DNA from 2 places in the Allobosea sp. 05T433 genome. Region 1 is predicted to be linked to the other one. Evidence: riboswitches for the same ligand, from Rfam matches in the RefSeq annotation. Region 1 holds a riboswitch; the other holds the start of a gene.

Region 1 (5,770 bases):
GCCGCTCGAGCACCGCGCGCAGTGCGCGCGCGGCGGCCTCGACATCGTCCTGCACGAACAGCGCGCCGATCACGGCAATGCCGTCAGCCCCTGCCTCGATGACCGAGGCCGCATTCATTGCCGTGATGCCGGCGATGGCTCCGACCGGGAGCGGCCCCAATGCGGCAGCAGCCTTGCGCCGCAGGGCCGTGAAGCCGTCGAGACCGAGCGAGGAGCCGGCATTGTCCTTGTGCGAGGTCTGGAAGACACCGCCGATGCAGGCATAGTCGATCTTCGCCGAGGCCAATGCGGAGAGTTCATCCTCATGCTTCAGCGTCGCGCCGATGATGGCGCGGGGCCCGAGCAGGCGGCGGGCATCGTTCGGCTTCATGTCGTCGGCGCCGAGATGGACGCCGTCGGCACCGGAAGCGAGCGCGACATCGACGCGATCGTTGATCAGCAGCGGCACCCTTGTGCCGTGCAGGGCCGAGCGGATGGCCCGGGCCTCGCGCACCATCTCGCGCGTCGTCTCGGTCTTGGCGCGCAGCTGGATCAGGGTGGCGCCGCCATCGACCGCGGCACGCGCCAGGTCGGCCAGCGAGCGCCCGGCCGCGATCTGCGGATCGACAATGCCGTAAAGGCGGATATCAACGCTCACCCGTGCTCTCCCATCCGTTCGCGCAGCGTGGCCTCGTCCATCCCTGCCAGCGCGTCGATCAGGTGCACGGCGAAGCTGCCGGGCCCTTGCGATGTCTCTGCCGCAATCTCGCCGGCGACGCCATAGGCGGTCAGCGCGGCGGCGGCCGCGACTGCCGGATCGCCCTCGACCGCGCAGCATGCCGCGATCAGGGCGCCCGCTGCGCAGCCGACCCCGGTGACCCTCGTCATCAGCGGATGGCCATGGGAGACGGACAGCATGCCGCCTGCGCGCATGATCCGGTCGACCTTGCCGGTGGTGACGAGCGTGAGGTTGCGCTCGCGCGCCGTCTTGAGATCGGCAGCAAGCGCGGCCATCTCGGTCGCGTTGCCGCGCACGACGATGTTCGGCAGGCGCAAGACCTCGCGCGCCACGCGCTGGCGCAGCGGCGAGAGTTCGACGAAGACCGGATCGAAGACCAGCGGTTTCTGTCGGTCGCGCGCGACCTCCAGCAGCTTCGGGATGGCGAGTTCGCTCTCGGCATTGATCGTGCCGATGTTGATCAGGATCGCGCCGGCGCCCTCGGCCATTGCCGCGATCTCGTCGACATGGATCGCCATGGACGGGATCGCGCCGAAGGCGAGCAGCATGTTCGCCGTAATGTTCTGCGCCACCGTATTGGTGAGGCATTGCACCCGCGGGCGGCTCGCTGCCACCCGCGCCAGCACGCCTGCAACGACCGTCGCGTCGAGGCGGGCCGCGGTCATCGTCGCGCTCATTCCGCCGCCGGCAAGTAGAGATTGCCGCCCTTGGCGAGGAATTCCTGCGATTTCTCCGCCATGCCCTCGAGCGCCGCGCGTTCGTTCTCGCCCATCGCCAGCACTTCGGCGCGCAGATCCTGCGTGATCTTCATCGAGCAGAATTTCGGCCCGCACATCGAACAGAAATGCGCGACCTTGTGGGCATCCTTCGGCAGGGTCTCGTCATGGAAGGAACGTGCCGTATCGGGGTCGAGCGCCAGGTTGAACTGGTCCTCCCAGCGGAAGTCGAAGCGGGCGCGCGAGACCGCGTCGTCGCGGATCTTGGCCGCTGGATGGCCCTTGGCGAGATCGGCGGCATGGGCCGCGATCCGATAGGTGATGACGCCGGTCTTGACGTCGTCGCGGTTGGGAAGGCCGAGATGCTCCTTGGGCGTGACATAGCAGAGCATGGCGCAGCCGAACCAGCCGATCATCGCCGCGCCGATGCCCGAGGTGATGTGGTCGTAACCCGGCGCGATGTCGGTGGTCAGCGGTCCCAGCGTGTAGAACGGCGCCTCGCCGCATTCGCGCAGCTGCTTGTCCATGTTCTCCTTGATCTTGTGCATCGGCACGTGGCCCGGGCCCTCGATCATCACCTGGCAGCCCTTGTCCCAGGCGACCTTGGTGAGCTCGCCCAGCGTCTCCAGCTCGGCAAACTGGGCGCGGTCATTGGCGTCGGCGATCGAGCCCGGACGCAGGCCGTCGCCGAGCGAGAAGGAGACGTCATATTTGCGCATGATCTCGCAAATCTCGTCGAAGCGCTCGTAGAGGAAGCTCTCCTTGTGGTGCGCGAGGCACCAGCGCGCCATGATCGAGCCGCCGCGCGAGACGATGCCCGTGACGCGGCTCGCAGTGAGCGGGACATAGGGCAGGCGCACGCCGGCATGGATGGTGAAATAGTCGACGCCCTGCTCGGCCTGCTCGATCAGCGTGTCCTTGAAGACCTCCCAGTCGAGCTTGATCGGGTCGCCGCCGACCTTCTCAAGCGCCTGGTAGATCGGCACCGTGCCGATCGGAACCGGCGAGTTGCGCAGGATCCAGGAGCGGATGTTGTGGATGTTGCGGCCGGTCGACAGGTCCATCACCGTGTCGGCGCCCCAGCGGATCGCCCAGACCAGCTTCTCGACCTCCTCGGCAGCGCCGGACGTCACGGCCGAATTGCCGATATTGGCGTTGATCTTGACCAGGAAATTGCGGCCGATCGCCATCGGCTCCAGTTCGGGGTGGTTGATATTGGCCGGGATGATGGCGCGGCCGCGGGCGATTTCCTCGCGCACGAATTCAGGGGTGACGAATTCCGGAACCGAGGCGCCAAAGCTCTCGCCATCGGCATGGCGCTCGCGTGCGCCTTCGAGCATCGCGGCGCGGCCGAGATTCTCGCGATGCGCGACATAGATCATCTCGGGCGTGATGATGCCGGCCTTGGCGAACTCGTACTGGGTCGCCATCTGGCCGGGCTTCGCCTCGAGGATCGGGCGTGGGGCCGGGCAGGCGGGAACGAGCTGTTCAGGCGAGATATGGCCGTTATCGGCGGCAGTGACGGCGCGGCCGGGCACGGTCGTGAAGCCGGAGGCATCGAGCCAGGCGCGGCGCGGCTGCGGCAGGCCGGCATTCAGGTCGATCGTGACATCGCTCTCGGTGAACGGACCGGACGGGTCGTAGATCCGGACCGGCGGCTCGGAATCGGTGGTGAGCTGAACTTCGCGGAAGGGCACCCGCATCTCGGGATGGTCCGGCGGCGCGACATAGATCTTGCGCGAGCCGATGATCGGTCCGGTCGTCACGCTTTGAGGGGCAGCCTTGACGGTATTCTTCTGGGGCTTGGTGTGGGCGTTCATGGGATCTCCTCCTTGGTCCAAGGTTCAGGAGATCCGGGTTTAGAAGCGGTCCAGTCGCTGTCTGCGGGTACACGTGTGGCGCACGCCGCGTTCCAGTCCCTCCGCCGGTATGACCCGGATCAGGTTCGACGGGTTCGGCTTTGGACGCCATCTCAGCTCTTGCGAGCACCCCTCGGAACGAAGCGGAGGTTAGGGCCGGCGGCTCTTGAACGCAACCGGCAAGGGGCGGGATGCGGCCCTGCCATGCGGCGCCGGAATGCCGGGCTCAGGCGAGAATGTCGACRTTCTGGCCCTGGCCAGCGGCAAGAGTAGCCTTCTGGGACTCGGCACTCTGCTGCAGCATATCCACGAGCGCTTGGTCGGACGTCGCCTGCTGCTTCACCATCGCTGTCTGCAAGGTCTGGCGGGTCGAGGCTGCCTGGCTTGCGGCAAAGCCCTGCGCGATCGCGACGGTTGTCTCACTCATCTCAACTCTCCTTACGACAGGTCTTAAGCCGGAGAGCTTGCTGATTCCTGAATCCCCTGATCCGGGGAGACCGGCGCGACGGTCGCCCGCCGCGCCGGTTCTATTGGTTCACTGCGGCTGATTCTGCCCGGCCAGCAGCGGGGTGATGCGTCGGAGCGTGACGCGGCGGTTCTCGCGGGCGGCCTCCTGCGTCTGCACCTTGAGATACTGCTCGCCATAGCCCTGCGTCGTCAGGTTCTCCGGCGGCACCTGGAAATCGCGCGTCAGGATCTCGGCGACCGATTGGGCCCGGCGATCCGAGAGCGAGAGGTTGTCGACATCCGAGCCGACGGCGTCGGTATGGCCCTCGACCAGGAAAACCTCATTCGGCGCGCGCTGCAGTGCCTGGCTGATCGAGGCGGCAATCACCGAGAGCCGCTGCGCCTGGTTGGGGGTGACCTCCCAGGACCCGGTCTCGAAGGTTACCGTGTCGATATCGACGCTGCGCATGCGGGCGCGCAGGTCCGGCGAGTAGCGGACCTCGTCGAGCGTGTAGCGGCGCGGGATCGCGGCGATCGGCGGGGCGGTGATCGTCTCATAGATCAGGCGCTGGTCGGCCTGCTCGGCGTCGACGATATAGCGCTCGCGCGGGATCGGCAGCGGCGGCGGCGGCAGCACGACGACCTCGTCCGAGAAGCGCATATCCGGCCGATCGCGGCGGGTGTTGTCGATCATCACGATCTCATCGCCATCGCGCATGCGCCGGGTCCGGCGGATCAGGCGGCCATCCTCGTCGGTCACGGTGATGATGCGGCTGCCGTCCGGCCGTTCGAACACGGTGACGTTCTCGTCTCCGCGCCGTTCGGTCCGTCCCTGCCAGCCGAGGTCGCGGAAGCGCTCGGTCTCGTCGCGGCGGATGATGGCACGGTCGTCGTCGCGGATGATCGTGCGACCGGGCTCGCGAATGATCGTGACGTCGCCCTCGCGGCGCTCCTCGCGGCGCCCGCGGACATCGTCGAGGCGGGTCGCGCCCTGCGTCGCCATGATGCCGCCGAGCACGCCGACGCCAAGGCCGATCGCAGCCGCGCCACCGAGGCCGATGCCACCGCGACGGCCCTGCCGGTCAGGCGGGGGCAGTTGCCCGGGTCCAGCGGCTGGAGGCTGGCCGGCCGGAGGCGGAGCGAGCGTCTGGCCCGGCTGCGGCGGTGCAACGGGCGGCGGGACTGCGCCGGGCGCGCGACCGCCGGGGGGCGGGGCGAGCGGGGCTGCTGCCGGCGGCTGAGCGGGTAGCGGCGCCGGAACCTGACCGGGTGTTGCAGAAGGCGGTTGGCCGGCTGGCGGCGCGCCGGGCGCACGACCACCCGGAGGCGGCACCAGCGGCTGGGTCACGGGCGGCTGAGCTTGCGGGGCAGTTCCTGGCACCGGCGCTGGTGTCGGGCGAGCCGCCGGGGGTTGGGTAGGAGCCGTCGCTGGCGCCGCCTCCGGTTGGCCGGCTGGCGGCGCGCCGGGCGCACGACCACCCGGAGGCGGCGCCAGTGGCTGGGTGGCGGGCGGCTGGGCTTGCGGAGCCGTTCCTGGCACCGGTGCTGGCGTCGGGCGAGCCGCCGGAGGCTGGCCCGGAGCTGCCGCTGGCGCCTGGCCGGCCGGGGGCGTGCCGGGCGCACGGCCGGCAGGAGGTGGCGCCAGCGGGGCGGTAGCGGGCGGCTGGGTTTGCGGAGCCGCTCCGGGAGCGCGTCCCCCTGCTGGGGGCGTCAACGGTGCGGTTGCCGGCGGCTGCGCCTGTGGGGCGGGAATCGGACGGGCTGCCGGCGGCTGCACGGGGGCCGGGACGGGCGGCTGGGCGCGCGGCGGCACGGCCTGAGGCTGGCTGGGCTGGGCTGGAGGAGCCGGGCGCGGCACCGCCGGGATTGGCTGAGGCGCGGAGGAGGGCGGGGGCGCGGGTTGCGGCCGTATGGCTGGTGGGCGTCCGGGTTCGCCGGCGCCCGGCGGCACGGGGCGCGGCATCTGCGGCTCGCGGCGCGGTTCAGGCGGCGGCGCGGCGCGTGGGCGTGGCTGCGCGGGTGGCGCTGCG
Region 2 (5,770 bases), on a different contig from region 1:
GAACAGCACCGCATCGGCATCCTGGGCGAGCTTCATGTCGCCTTCCGAGATCGCCGCCTTGTGCGCGTCATAGGCAGCGCCGCCGACAAGTCCGCGCTCGATGGCGAAGGAGGCGAGGCCCTGCCTCTCGAACCAGCCGACGATCTTCTCGACCTGGCCGGTCACTTCGGGACCGATGCCGTCGCCCGGCAGGAGGAGGAGCTTGTGGGTCGCCATGGTCGCCTCACGCGTTTGTCGGATGTTGCTGGGGCCAGAGCGGCCTTGCCGGGCTGATTAGGCGGGGAACGGGAGTGACGCAAGCGCAGCCGCGGGGCAGCGCGCCTGCGCGGCAAGCAGAAGCTGTACGATCGGCACCAGCATCGAACCGCTTCACTCCGGCCGGAGTGAAGCGGAGAGCTGGAAGCCGTCGCAGAGCGCGACGATGGTTTCCGGATCGGAGCCGCTAGCGCAGTGCCTCTGGCATCAGCCAGTATCCCGACGGCAACGGGTGCTCCGTCCTCAGGCCTTCTTCTCCATGTTCCAGAAGAACTGGACGGGCGAGAGCACCATGCCGGTCAGGCTCTTGCGATAGGCCATTGGCTGCTGCACCAGCCCCGCCGGCGCATAGGGCACCGTCTCGAAGGCGCGCTTCTCGATCGAGGCGGCCAGCTCCTTCTGCTTGGCCACTTCAGGCGTTGCAATCCACTGATCGCGCAGACCTTCCAGCGTGGCATCCTCCGGCCAGCCGAACCAGGCGGCAGGGCCATTGCTGCGCAACAGCGGATGCAGCGCGGGATTGAGCACGTCGGCGCCCGACCAGAGCGTGTGGAACACCGACCAGCCGCCCTGGTCCGGCAATCCGCGGTTGGAACGCCTGCCGATGAAGCTGGCCCAATCGGTCGCGACCAGATCGACAGTCATGCCGAGCTTCTTCAGCAGTTCCTGTGTCACCAGGCACTGGTTATAGGCGATCGGCTGGTCGGCGGGTGCCAGTAGCAACACCTTCTCGTTCTTGTAGCCGGCCTCCTGCAGCATGGCCTTGGCCCGCTCCAGATTGTTGCCGAGTGCAGCCTGTCCGCCCGCTCCGGTCGACATCGGCGAGCCCGGCGTGAAGAAGGTCTTGCACTCCTTGTAGTAGTCCTTGCTGCCGACGACCGCCTCCATGTAGTCGGTCTGATCGATTGCCATCATCACCGCCCGGCGGATGCCGGGATTGTTGAAGGGCGGCTGCAGATGGTTGAAACGCATCAGCAAGATCAGTCCCAGCGGCACGTTCTCGATCGCGATCTCGGGATTGCTCTTGAGCAGGGGCAGGAGATCGACCGGCGGCTGTTCGTACCAGTCGACCTCGCCCTGCATCAGCGCGCCGACTGCGGCTGAAACCTCGGTCAGCGGCAACCATTCGATACGGTCGATCTTGGCGACCTTGCCGCCAGCGGCCCAGGACGGAGCCTCCTCTCGTGGCCTGTACTTGGCGAAGCGCTCATAGATCGCGTTCTGGCCCGGCACCCATTGCTTGTCCATGAAGCGCCAGGGTCCGGAACCGATCGCCTCCGTGATGTTCTTGGTTGGCTCCATCATGGCCACGCGCTCGGGCATCATGAAGGGCACGTTCGAGGAGAGCTTGCCGAGCGCGTCCGGCAGCATCGGGAAGGGCTTCTTCAGGCGGATGGCGAAGGTGCGCTGATCGACGACATCGTAACCCTCGACGAATGTCGCGAAAGTCTGCCCGAAGGCATCGCGCGCCGACCAACGCTTGATCGAGGCAATGCAGTCCTGCGCCCTGACCGGCTGCTCGTCGTGGAACATCAGTCCGTCGCGCAGATGGAAGGTCCAGCGCAGCCCGTCCGGCGCAGTCTCCCAGCTCTCGACCATTTGCGGCTGGATGCGGAACTGCGCGTCCGTCGCAAAGAGGGTATCATATATCAGATAGCCGTGATTGCGGATAACATAGCTCGTAGCGACGATCGGATCGAGGGAGGGCAACGGCGTTGACGGAATGAAGCGCAGCGTATTGGCGCGCGACTGCGCGCGCGACGGAAATCCAACGAGGCTGGAAGCGGTTAAAGCGGAACTTCCGGCCAGAATCTGACGGCGATTGAGTCGCATTCGGCATCCCCTTGCTCTTGAGCTTTCGCGCCTGGCGCGCCTGCCTTCTGTTAAGCAAGAGATATACCAGCATGACCATGCGGCCAGACGCAATGGCCCTTGCGATGGCCAGGCGGCATCAACTGGACTCGCCCCGGCCCGCTCGCTATTCCCTTGACCGTCTCAACGGGGTGCCCGGCGATTTCGGGCTGAGAGGGAAGCGCAGGGCTTTCAACCCGTCGAACCTGATCCGGATCGTGCCGGCGGAGGGATTGAGCACTGGCGTCTCGCAACCGGAGACCGCCTTCCCTCTCGACCGTCATGGCCTGCCGTCGAATGCATGCGGGGTGACGCCATGACCTTTCTGAACAACCGGTTGACCCGGATCGCCGCCGCGCTCTCGGCGCTCCTGCTCGCGACGCCGTCCATGGCCCAGGAGAAACCGGCACTGACGGTCTACACTTATTCCTCCTTCACCGGGAAATACGGTCCCGGCGCGAAAGTGAAGGCGGCCTTCGAGGCGCAATGCAGTTGCACGCTGAACTGGGTCGCAAGCGATGATGCCGGCTCCCTCGTCGCGCGCCTGAAGCTGGAGGGTGAGGCGACCAAGGCCGATGCCGTGCTCGGCCTCGACATGAACCTTGCTGCAGAAGCCAAGGCGACGGGACTGTTCCAGCCCCATGGCCAGGACCGTGCCGCGCTCACTTTGCCCATCGCCTGGACTGACGATACCTTCCTGCCCTTCGATTGGGGGCATCTCGCCTTCGTCTATGATTCAACCAAACTTGCCGCGCCGCCCACCAGCCTGAAGCAGCTTGTCGACGATCCGAATGGGCCAAAGCTCGTGCTGCAGGACCCGCGCACCAGCGCGCCCGGGCTTGGCTTCCTGCTCTGGATGCGATCCGTCTATGGCGACGGCGCTGACGCCGCCTGGACCAGGCTCAAGCCGCGCATCGTCACCTTCACCAAGGGCTGGTCCGAGGCCTACGGACTCTTCCTCAAGGGCGAGGCCGACATGGTGCTCTCCTACGCGACATCGCCGGCCTATCACATCGGCGCCGAGAAGAAGACGCAGTACAAGGCCGCCCCCTTCAGCGAAGGCCACTATCTGCATGTCGAACTCGCCGGCATGACGCGCACGACGCGGCAGCCGGAACTCGCCAAACGCTTCCTCGCCTTCACGCTTTCGGACGCCTTCCAATCGCTGATCCCGGAAGGCAACTGGATGATGCCGGCGAAACAGGCGACAGGTGGACTGCCGGCTTCATTCGCCGATGTCGTCAAGCCGGAACGAACCTTGCTGTTCACGCCGGACGAGGTGCGCACGCAGCGCCGAACCTTCATCGACGCCTGGCTCGCCGCAGCGAGCCGCTGAGGCCTTGCTCCGCCCGGCCACGCTCACTGCGCTTGCCATCCTTGCGCTCGCCGGCGCCTCGCTCGCCGGGCTGGCGCGAGCCGGCGGCGACGTCGCGGCCCTGTCGTCGCTCGGCCCCTATCTCGCTCGCCTCGTCGCAGGAGCGACCGTCCAGGCGGGCCTGTCGATGCTGCTCTCGCTTCTGCTGGGCACGGCACTGGCGCTTGCCTTGCTGCGCCGCCGCTTCCCAAGCCGCAACCTCCTGCTCGCCGTGCTGACCGCCGCCGCCGTCGCACCGACGATCGTGATCGTCTTCGGCGTCATCGCGATCTATGGCCGTTCCGGGTTGCTCGGCGACCTGGCGCGTGCCGTCGGTGCTGAACCGCCGGCGATCTACGGGCTCCAGGGTATCCTGATCGCGCATGTGCTGATGAATACGCCGCTGGTGACGCGCACGCTGCTTCAGGCCTTCGGCCGCGAACCGGGCGAGCGGAGGCGCCTGGCGTCGGCACTCGGCTTCTCCGCCGCCGATTGTTTCCGGCATCTCGACTGGCCCGTGATCCGGCGCGAAGCCCCGGCGCTAGCCACCTTCGTCTTTCTGCTCTGCTTCACGAGCTTTGCCGTCGTGCTCTCGCTCGGTGGCGGGCCTGCCAATGCGACGCTGGAAGTCGCGATCTACGAAGCGGTCCGTTTCGAGGCCGATTTCGCCCGCGCGGCCGCTCTCGCCAGCCTCCAGCTTGTGCTCTGCCTCGGACTTGCGACTGCGCTCGCCGCACTCGCGCCGGCGGCCCGCGACGAGGCAAGTGCCGAGCGCCATGCGGTGCGCCCCGATATCCTCGCCCCTTCCCTGCGGCGGCTGGACTGCCTTGTTCTCATTCTGGCGACGGCATGGATCGCACCGCCTCTCCTCAGCATCGCAAGCGGCCTCACAGCCGTACCGATGCTCGCGACCGCCGAATTCGCATCGGCTGCCGCGACGAGCGCGGCGATCGCGCTTGGCGCTGGCCTCCTCGCCTGCCTGTTTGCCGTACTGCTCGCCAGCGCCGCGCGCGGACGCCGGCCGCGCCCGGGACTTCCCGACCTTGCCGCCTTCACCATGCTTGGCCTGCCGCCCTTCGCCTTCGTGGCAGGGCTGTACGTCCTGACCCGCAACCTCGCCGATCCCGCAATGCTCGGTCTGCTGCTTGTGCCGCTCGTCAACGCCCTGATGGCGCTGCCCTATGCCTATCGGCTGCTGGCACCGCCACTCGCGACCAGCGCCGAGCGCCATGGAAGACTGGCAGAGAGCCTCGGCATTGCCGGCTGGACCCGGCTGCGTCTCGTCGAATGGCCAGCCCTGCGCGCACCGCTGGCGGCCGCATTCGCCTTTGCCACGGCGCTCTCGCTCGGCGATTTCGGCGTCATTGCTCTGTTCGGTGGCGGCGAGCTCACCACCTTGCCCTACCTGCTGGCGAACCGCCTCGGCGCCTATCGCATGGATGAAGCGGGAGCGCTGGCGCTCGTGCTGGTGCTTTCCGCCGGGGGGCTCGCCTACCTGACCGAGCACTGGAGTGCGCGTCATGCTTGAGCTGGCGGGCCTGTCCCTCAACTATCCCGGATTCGAGGCGCGCTACGACCTCGTCATTCCAGCGGGCGCGCTCTGCGCCGTCATCGGCCCGTCAGGCGGCGGCAAGACCACGCTGCTCCATGCCATCGCCGGCTTCGAACAGCCTGCGGCCGGAACCCTCCGCTTTGCCGGCGCAGATCTGCTGCTGCTCGCACCAGCCAGACGACCAGTCTCGATCCTGTTCCAGGATCACAATCTCTTCCCGCACCTCACGGCAGCTGAAAACGTCGCGCTTGGACTGAAGCCGTCACTGCGGCTCGACGCCTCCGAGCGCGAGCGCGTGGCAGCTGCGCTGGCCGCGGTCGATCTCGCCGGCTTCGCAGCCCGCCGACCGGCGGAGCTCTCGGGCGGTCAGCGTCAGCGCGTCGCCCTCGCCCGCGCCCTCCTGCGCGGCAAACCGCTGATGTTGCTCGACGAACCGTTCGGCGCACTCGACCCCGGGCTACGCCGCGAGATGATCGAGCGCGTCGATGCGCTGCGCCGCGAACACGGCCTCACCGTGCTGATGACGCTGCACACGCCGGAAGAGGCGGCCGGCCATGCCGACCTTTTTGCCTTCGTTAGGAATGGCCGCGTCGAAGCATCCGGCCCGTGGACGCGCCTGACGGCGTCGGACGGACCAGAGCCTGTCAGGCGCTTCCTGGGCATCTGAAGCGCGCCGTCCCGACTAACCGCGCAGCCGGGCCGTAATTTCGATCTCGATCTTCATCTCGGGCTTCAGTAGCCCGGATACGACATAGATG

The links. A riboswitch is a leader RNA that binds a small molecule or an ion and turns the genes downstream of it on or off. The one in region 1 is predicted to bind thiamine pyrophosphate.
Region 2: linked by a shared signal. The riboswitch ahead of thiB (thiamine ABC transporter substrate binding subunit) and the one ahead of thiC (phosphomethylpyrimidine synthase ThiC) in region 1 are both predicted to bind thiamine pyrophosphate.

Annotation. Positions count from the first base shown of each region.
Region 1 is NZ_JBFTKS010000009.1:90,959-96,728, reverse strand. It holds gene thiE (thiamine phosphate synthase) at 1-637, opposite strand, end outside; gene AC1DGP_RS14685 (hydroxyethylthiazole kinase) at 634-1,383, opposite strand; gene thiC (phosphomethylpyrimidine synthase ThiC) at 1,392-3,254, opposite strand; TPP riboswitch at 3,333-3,437, opposite strand; gene AC1DGP_RS14675 (hypothetical protein) at 3,520-3,720, opposite strand; gene AC1DGP_RS14670 (OmpA family protein) at 3,829-5,088, opposite strand.
Region 2 is NZ_JBFTKS010000003.1:242,493-248,262, forward strand. It holds gene leuB (3-isopropylmalate dehydrogenase) at 1-216, opposite strand, end outside; gene AC1DGP_RS05385 (ABC transporter substrate-binding protein) at 499-2,088, opposite strand; TPP riboswitch at 2,245-2,356, shown strand; gene thiB (thiamine ABC transporter substrate binding subunit) at 2,423-3,442, shown strand; gene AC1DGP_RS05395 (ABC transporter permease family protein) at 3,447-4,988, shown strand; gene AC1DGP_RS05400 (thiamine ABC transporter ATP-binding protein) at 4,981-5,679, shown strand; gene AC1DGP_RS05405 (RidA family protein) at 5,695-5,770, opposite strand, start outside.